One region of the Paenibacillus graminis genome, then DNA from elsewhere that is predicted to be linked to it. Evidence: riboswitches for the same ligand, from Rfam matches in the RefSeq annotation. Region 1 holds a riboswitch; the other holds the start of a gene.

Region 1 (4,426 bases):
CCAGATTCATGCAAACCATAATATATAGAAATTTAAGGAGCTTGAACTCATGGATATTACTTCAATTATCGGCCTGCTGGCCGGTCTTGCTGCGCTTATCGGCGGCTTTTTTTGGGAAGGCGGAAGCCTGTCCGGGCTGCTCCAGCTGAACGCAGCGCTTATTGTATTCGGAGGTACGCTTGCCGCCGTAATGATCAGCTTCCCGGCGTCCAGGCTGCGTTCCGTGCCAGCGGCGCTGAAGCTGGCTTTTGGAAGACATGCTGACACTACGGAGGAACAGGCAGAGGAGCTGATCTCCTTGGCAGCCGTGACCAGACGCAGCGGTGTACTTGCCCTGGAGAAACGGGCCGAAGAGCATCCCGACCCCTTTACCAGCGAGGGCCTTATGCTTATTGTTGACGGTACAGATCCCGGGCAGGTCCGGCAGATTCTGGAGCTGGAGATGGACGCCAAGGAGCTGAAGTACGAAGGTTATGCCAAAATATTTGAAGCTGCAGGCGGTTATGCGCCCACCATGGGCATCATCGGCACAGTCATGGGGCTGATCCGCGTGCTCAGCAATCTTACCGACCCCTCCAATTTGGGAGCATCGATTGCAGTCGCTTTTACGGCAACGCTTTATGGTGTAGCCAGTGCTAATCTAATATTTTTACCCATTGCCTCCAAAATCAAATCCCGCTGCCAAAGTGAACTGGGTTCGATGGAAATGCTCATGGTAGGCATTCTTGCCCTGCAGAACGGGGATCATCCCCAGCTTGTGCGCAAAAAGCTCCGTTCCTTCCTGAACCGGTCCGCTGGAGAACACAGCACCAACCATACAAGAGGCCTGTCATGAGACAGAGAAACCGGAGAAAACCCCGCACAGGAGGCCGGGAAAGCCGGGACCGCTGGATGATCACCTATGCGGATCTTATTACGCTGCTGCTGATTTTTTTCGTGATTTTGTATGCCATGAGCAGTCTGGACACACAGAAATTTAATATTGTGACCGGTTCTTTATCGGACACCTTTAAAAGTGGAAATCCGGTGCTGGAGGGGGGCAACGGCGTGCTGGAGGGTCAAAAAGGAATCGAGTCCGAGGGAACAGGCAAGGGGCAGAATGGCGGAACCGGAGGCGGTGCTCAATCCGGTGTGAATCAGGAGCAGCAGAATGGAGGCGGAACCCCGTCCGGTCCTCCTCCAGAAGGCACACAGCCAACGGCACGTGAACAGGCCTTCCGCGATCAGGAAGCAAAACTGGCTGCGCTGATGGGCGTCATTACCCAATATGTCGAAGACAATAATCTGGGCGACCAGATCTTTGTGGCGGACAAGCCGCAGGGTATCGCAATTACGCTGAGCGACCGCTATCTGTTTGATGTCGGCAGAGCCGAGCTCAAGGCGCCTGCCTTTCCCGCGCTGCGGCAGCTGTCCGGCCTGTTCCGCGGGATTGGAGCGACAATCAGCATCGAAGGCCATACGGACGATACCCCCGTAACGGCAGGCTCACGTTATAATGACAACTGGGAGTTATCCGGTGCCCGCGCCCTTTCAGTGCTGCGCTTCTTTTTAGATAAAGAGGGGCTCAGCCCCAGTAAGTTTCAGTATGCCGGATATGCCGATACCCGTCCTGCCGTCAGTAATTCCACCCCGGAAGGCCGGCAGAAAAACCGCCGCGTTGAGATTACAGTCCTGCGGCAGCTCCAGGAAGAAGAGTAGCTTCACCTGTCAACTGCAGGAGCTCAGCAGGACTTCCCTCTCTCAGTATTCCACATTAAAATATCACAAAAAGACAGACCTCACACATTAGTAACACTTAATGTGATGGGAAAGGCCTGCCTTTTTTGTGTGCCGGAAAACTGCTGTCTTCCGGGTATTTATTCTCCAATTAATTCGCGGTAAGCTGCCGCATCTAGCAGGCCGGATGCCGCTTCCGCAAACTCTCCACTGATTTCCAGTTCAAAAATCCATCCGCCGCTATATGGCTGATCGTTAATCAGTTCCGGGCTGGCTTCCAGTGTGTCATTGATTTTGGTCACAGTTCCCGATACCGGGGAATAGAGCTCCGACACCGTCTTGACGGATTCGATGCTGCCCACGCTGTCTCCTGCGGAGATGGCTGCACCAACCTCAGGAAATTCCACAAATACGATATCGCCAAGCAAATGCTGGGCATGATCCGTAATCCCGATACGCACTACGCGCCCTTCACCCTGCTGTGCCCATTCGTGCTCTTCGCTGTACAGCAGGTTGTCTAGCACTTCACTCATTCTTAAGCCGCCTCTTTTCCAAATTTGGAGTTGTAAAATTAGTTATAGACTAAGTTATCGCGCCGCTCAATGTCAATATTACTGACAGGAAAATAAAATTTGTCATCTTTTTGACGTTTTTTTGTTGACAGCGGAGTTGTATACCCGGTTTAATGGAGTCAGTAGAAAACAATACGGTTTGCGAATGATGGCATAGGGAGAGACTGCCTCACAGGAGGGCAGCGCCGAAGGAGTAAGCCCGGGAGGGTGAATCTCTCAGGCAAAAGGACCTTTGCCGGACGCATCTCTGGAGAGCTATCCGGACCTGCCTGGCAGCGTCACGGATCACCAACGGGGAAACCTGCTCGCTGGATAGCAGGGTAACTCTCAGGTACAAAGGACAGAGCGAAGGACTTATATGCGGGTTGTGCATATTTGTCTTTCGCCTGTCCTTTTTCGCGTGTAATCAGACAAGGGAGTGAGCAGATGGAAGCTTTGAAAAGAACGCCTTTTTATGATCTCTACTCCGCCTATGCGGAGTCCAGATGTATTGATTTCGGCGGCTGGGAGCTGCCGGTGCAGTTCACGGGAATCGTAAAGGAGCATGAGGCCGTCCGCCAGCAGGCCGGACTGTTCGATGTATCGCATATGGGTGAATTCATGGTCAGCGGCAGCGGTTCGGAAGCCTTCCTGCAGCAGATGACCACGAACGATGTCAGCCGTCTTCAGGATGGCGGTGCTCAATACACGCTGATGCTCTACCCGACCGGCGGAGTTGTTGATGATCTCCTGGTCTACCACCTCGGGGAAGAGCGTTACATGCTGGTCGTCAACGCCTCCAATATCGACAAGGATTTTGAGTGGCTGCAGGAGCATCTTACAGATGAATTCAGCGGAGTGACGCTGAAAAATGTCTCGGATGAGACACTGCTGCTCGCACTGCAGGGACCACTTGCCGAGACGATCCTGGCCGAAGTGACCTCAGCCCCTCTCGCTGAGCTTGCCCCCTTCCACTTCATCGAACGCGCTGTAGTCTGCGGTGTAGAGGTCCTGCTCTCCCGTACCGGATATACCGGGGAAGACGGATTCGAGCTGTACGCCCCGGTGGACACAGCGGCTGCGCTGTGGAACGGCCTGCTTGCCGCAGGTGCCCCGTACGGCTTGACCCCCGCCGGGCTTGGCGCACGCGATACGCTGCGTTTCGAAGCAAAGCTGCCGCTGTACGGCCAGGAGCTGTCGGCGGATATTACGCCGCTGGAAGCCGGAGTCCAGTTCTTCGTGAAGTTGGACAAAGCCGGTTTCATCGGCAGAGACGCGCTGCTGAAGCAAAAGGAATCCGGACTGCCCCGCCGCCTCGTGGGCCTCGAAATGATTGACCGCGGCATTCCGCGCTCTCATTATCCGGTCTATGCGGGTGGAGTCAAGATCGGGGAGGTCACCACAGGCACACAGTCCCCGACACTGAAACGCAATTTGGGCCTTGCCCTATTGGATGCTGCCTATACAGAAATTGGAACAGAGGTTTATGTGGAGATCCGCGGCAAGCAGCTTAAGGCGGCCGTGGTCAAAGCGCCATTTTATAAAAAGAGCCAAGGAGTGAAGCCGCAATGAAGCACCGTTATCTGCCGATGACCGAACAAGACCGCAAGGAGATGATGGAAGCTGTCGGGATTCAGTCCGTGGAGAAGCTGTTCGCCGATATCCCGCAGTCCGTCCGCTATCAGGGAACGATGCCGATGTCAGAGGCACTGGATGAATACGCATTGCTGCGCCATATGAAAGAGCTGTCCGACCGCAATGCCAGCTTCGACACCCACGCCAGCTTCCTCGGCGCAGGGCTGTATGACCACCATATCCCCGTGGTCATTAATCATGTCATTTCCCGCTCGGAATTCTATACGGCATACACGCCTTACCAGCCGGAGATCAGCCAGGGAGAGCTGCAGGCAATCTTCGAATTTCAGTCCTATATCTGTGAGCTGACCGGCATGAAGGTCGCCAATGCCAGTATGTACGATGGCGCGACCGCCTTCGCGGAAGCCGCGGTGCTTGCAGCCGGAGCGACGAAACGCAAAAAACTGGTCGTTTCCCGGACGGTACATCCGGAAGCACGCCAGGTGCTGCGCACCTCTGCGGGTGCATGGGGCCTGGATGTTATAGAAATAGACTACAAAGACGGCGTAACAGATCAGGCGAAG
Region 2 (4,426 bases), 500 kb from region 1:
CTAAGGATTCCTTATTCGGATTTACGGTCTTTATCACCGGGGTGCTGTGCGTGGTGCTAGCGGCGAAGGGCAACCTGATGAGTTATGTGTTTGGTATGTACAATACTGTTGGTTATGCATATTTGGCCTACGTCAACGGTTTATTTGGAGAGGTTATGCTGAATCTGCTATTCTTTGTTCCTATGAATGTCGTCGGCTTCTACATGTGGAAAAATAACAGTAATAACGGTAAGCTGTCCATGCGTCAGCTGGAGCTCAAGGGCCTGCTTCTAGTGGGGGCAATCTGCATAGCGGGCTGCCTGCTGCTGGGATTTGGGTTATCGTTCATACCGGGGCAGAACTCGCCGTATATTGATGCCATTACGACGGTGTTATCCGTTGTGGCTACACTTTTGATGGTTCGGAGATTCAAGGAACAATGGCTGGTCTATATCGTCCTCAATATGTTCACGGTGCTGCTGTGGGTCATTCGAATGCTGGAGGGGAGCGGGGAAGGCCTGCTGATGATTGTCATGTGGAGCGCATATCTGGTTAACGCTGTATACGGCTACTACAATTGGAACAAGGGAGCTAGGGAGGTGTCCGCATGAAGACACTTGGCTTAACACTCGGGAAGTTCGCCCCGCTGCATAAAGGGCATCAGTTCATGATCGAGACGGCGCTGCAAGAGGTCGATGAACTGATTGTGGTGATCTATGAGACGACGGTGACAACGATCCCGCTGCATGTCCGGGCGAACTGGATTCGCAAGCTCTACCCGGCGGTTCGGGTGATCGAAGCCTGGGATGGGCCGGATGGGTATTCGGACGACCGGGAGCATGAGATAAGGGAAGAGCAATATATTCTGGGGCTGCTGAACGGCGAGCAAGTGACGCATTTCTACTCCAGCGAATTTTACGGAAAGCATATGAGCATCGCTCTGGGCGCAGTGGACCGGCGGGTGGATGAAGCCCGCGGGCGGGTGCCGGTTTCAGCGACCATGGTCCGTTCCGATCCTTACAAGTACCGGGCATATGTGAGCGATATTGTATATCGGGACTTAATTACAAAAGTGGTTTTTGTGGGAGCGATGTCGACGGGCAAATCCACAATTACCGAAGCATTGGCCCAGCGGTATCGCACAACCTATGCGGGCGAATACGGGCGCGATTATTGGACGGAGCATCAGGTGGACCGCAGAATCAGCCTCAAGGCGTTCGATGAAATCGCTGTAGGCCATATGGAGCGGGAAGAGCAGGCTTTACTGCAAGCGAATAAATACCTTTTTGTCGATACCAACGCGATCACGACTTATATGTTTGCCCTGGATTACCACGGCCGGGCGCCTGAACGCTTAACCCGGATCGCTTTGGAAAATGCGCAGCGGTATGACCTTTTTTTCCTCTGCGACGATGATATTCCTTACGAGGATACATGGGACCGCAGCGGGAATCAGAAGCGGCATATTTTCCATAAGCAAATCATTGCAGACTTGAAGGAGCGGCGGATTCCCTATATTACGCTCCGGGGAAGCCTGGAGGAACGGATGCACAAGGTAGATGACGTGTTGGCAAAGTTCAAGCCCTACACTAATTATTTTGGCGAGCGCGGTAATTAATGTTATTGACAAAAAGCCCGGCTATGATTAATATTGAAAAATATTTACACGAAGTTGACATCAAAAAACTAAAAAGCTAAAAGCTATGATTGCTATGGATGACACTATAGCAGGAGCAGCTTCTGGAGAGACCGTGGGGATTCCCCGGCGCCGAAGGGTTCATAATCTCAGGCAAAAGGACAGAAGAGTACTGGATAATTCATTTGTTGTTCTGATCACCGTCAGAATCACTTATGTATTTTATTTATTATTCTTATGACCTGAGAGATTGGAGCCCATCCAGTCTCTTTTTTTATTGTCAGCATTCCTTGTTCGTTTTTTCACGTGGAAAAATTACTTAGATTTTAGAGGGGGAGTTTCAGTTGGCACCACAAGAACTAAAGAGGGATTTAGAGAATCGGCATGTTCAGCTCATTGCCATTGGCGGGACCATCGGCACCGGATTGTTTTTAGGATCGGGTAAAGCGATACAGCTGGCAGGGCCATCCATCATCTTTGCTTATCTAATCGTGGGTATTGCCGTTTTTTTTGTGATGAGGGCATTGGGAGAACTTCTGTTGTCTAAAGCAGGTTATCAATCGTTTACAGACATTGCCGAAGACTATCTTGGGCCGCGGGCGGCGTTTGTAACCGGATGGACCTATTGGTTTTGTTGGATCATGACGGCTATGGCTGACATTATCGCTGTTGGGGTATATGTCCAGTACTGGTTTGATATCCCGCAATGGGTCCCTGCCGTCATCTGTTTAATCATTTTATTAGGACTCAACTTATTAACTGTAAAAAATTTCGGCGAATTGGAATTTTGGTTTGCCTTAATCAAGGTAGTGACTATTCTCGCATTGATTGCCATCGGAGCCATTTTGCTGGTGATTGGATTCAAAACAGATGCCGGCACAGTGACGCTCAGTAATATTTGGACACATGGGGGAGTATTCCCGAACGGAATTTCAGGCTTCCTGCTTTCCTTTCAAATGGTTGTGTTCGCCTTTGTCGGTGTGGAACTGGTGGGGGTATCGGCAGCGGAAACTTCCAATCCGGAAAAAAGCATTCCGTCGGCGATTAATAAAATTCCTTTGCGAATTCTATTTTTCTACGTGGGTGCGATTATTGCCCTATTATCCATCAACGCATGGACGGAGCTTAATCCGGCAGAAAGCCCTTTTGTAAAAACATTCAGTTTAGTGGGGATTCCCATTGCCGCAGGCATTATTAACTTTGTCGTATTAACTTCAGCCGCGTCTGCCTGCAACAGCGGGATGTTCTCCACAAGCCGAATTCTATATAATTTGAGCAGAAATGAGCAGGCCCCCTCCCATTTTGCCAAGCTGAATAAAAACCATGTGCCAAGCAACGCTTTGCTCATATCTACGCTTGTCTTATCCGTTGGCGCTCTTTTGAGCAAGCTGATTCCGGAAACTGCCTTTGGAATCGTGACAACCATTAGTGCCATTTGTTTCATCTGGGTCTGGGGTGTCATTCTAGTCTGTCATTTGCGGTATAAGAAAACCAAACCCGAATTGCAGGCCGGATCAAAATTTAAAGCTCCGCTGACACCCTTTATTAATTATGTCGTCCTTGCGTTGTTTGCTGCAATCCTCATTATTATGCTGTTTGCTGAAGAAACGCGTCCGGCCTTATTGCTGACACCGCTATGGTTTATTCTATTGTTTGTTTTGTTTACGGTGAATAGAAGAAAGAGGGAAAAAACAAATATCCAAGGTTTTGAACCTATGGAAGGATAGCCGGGAATTCCTTTACTGTGGCTTTTTCGGGTTAATCCACGTTGTCAGGGTGCCATCATTTACCACAAAACCATTTCGCTTCTGCTTCGTCCAACTGTATAGGTACAAATCTATACAAAAGGTGATGAATATATGGATAAGCGCAATGCTGCACTTCTGTCTCTGCTAACCCTTTCACTCTATTCCTCCGGCGTTGTCCATGCGGATGCCCGGCCGCAGGCCGAAGCCCGGGCGATCTCCGTCTACCTGGACGGCCAGCGGATTCAATCCGGGGTCCAGCCGCTGAATCTAAACGGTACAGTGTTAGTACCGATGCGCGGATTATTTGAAGCGCAAGGGGCCAAGCTGTCCTGGAACAACGCGGATAAAACGGTCACCGCAATTAAGGCGGATACCACGCTTACGTACCGGATGGGAGCGGGAACTGCCGAGCTGAACGGGCAGACACTAAGTCTGGCGGTTCCCGGCCAAATTGCCGAGAACACGGCAATGATCCCGCTGCGCTTCGTCAGTGAAGCCTTGGGCAATAAGGTAGACTGGGTACCCGGCACCCAATCCGTGCAAATCTCCTCCGGGATTATCTATGAAACCTCGATTCTCCATGGAGTCAACCTCCGCAGCTTACCGGATGCGAAGAGCGATCCCGTAAGTCCGGAACTGCTCTCCGCAGGTACGAAGGTACATGTGGTGAGCGTTGTCGATGCCCTGTGGTTGAAGGTGGTGACCGGGAACAACCGGACGGGATACATCTCAGCCAAACCGAAATATACCGATTACACCAGCGGCTCCCTTACAGATAAGCAAGCGGAGGCTCTGATCGCTTACGGTAAGACCTTCCTCGGCACGCCGTATGAATTTGGCGCTTCACCTGACCAGACCGCAACCTTCGACTGCTCCTCCTTTGTGAAGCGCGTATTCGAGGATACCTTGTCCATCGAGCTCCCCCGTGTATCCTTTGACCAGGCGAAGGAAGGCAAGGAGGTCGGGCTGGACGGGCTGCGTCCGGGTGACCTGTTGTTCTTCAGCGCACGCGGTTTGGACATCGGCCATGTAGCGATATACGCCGGGAATAATCAGATCCTGC

Evidence for each region. A riboswitch is a leader RNA that binds a small molecule or an ion and turns the genes downstream of it on or off. The one in region 1 is predicted to bind glycine.
Region 2: it holds a riboswitch for glycine, as region 1 does, so the genes downstream of both, PGRAT_RS30470 (amino acid permease) here and gcvT (glycine cleavage system aminomethyltransferase GcvT) in region 1, are expected to answer to the same signal.

Annotation. Positions count from the first base shown of each region.
Region 1 covers NZ_CP009287.1:6,534,832-6,539,257, forward strand. Annotated here, with positions in the region: gene PGRAT_RS28340 (flagellar motor protein) at 50-835, shown strand; gene PGRAT_RS28345 (flagellar motor protein MotB) at 832-1,698, shown strand; gene gcvH (glycine cleavage system protein GcvH) at 1,857-2,249, opposite strand; glycine riboswitch at 2,434-2,530, shown strand; gene gcvT (glycine cleavage system aminomethyltransferase GcvT) at 2,715-3,839, shown strand; gene gcvPA (aminomethyl-transferring glycine dehydrogenase subunit GcvPA) at 3,836-4,426, shown strand, end outside.
Region 2 covers NZ_CP009287.1:7,034,840-7,039,265, reverse strand. Annotated here, with positions in the region: gene pnuC (nicotinamide riboside transporter PnuC) at 1-590, shown strand, start outside; gene PGRAT_RS30475 (AAA family ATPase) at 587-1,597, shown strand; glycine riboswitch at 1,710-1,790, shown strand; gene PGRAT_RS30470 (amino acid permease) at 1,960-3,342, shown strand; gene PGRAT_RS30465 (C40 family peptidase) at 3,475-4,426, shown strand, end outside.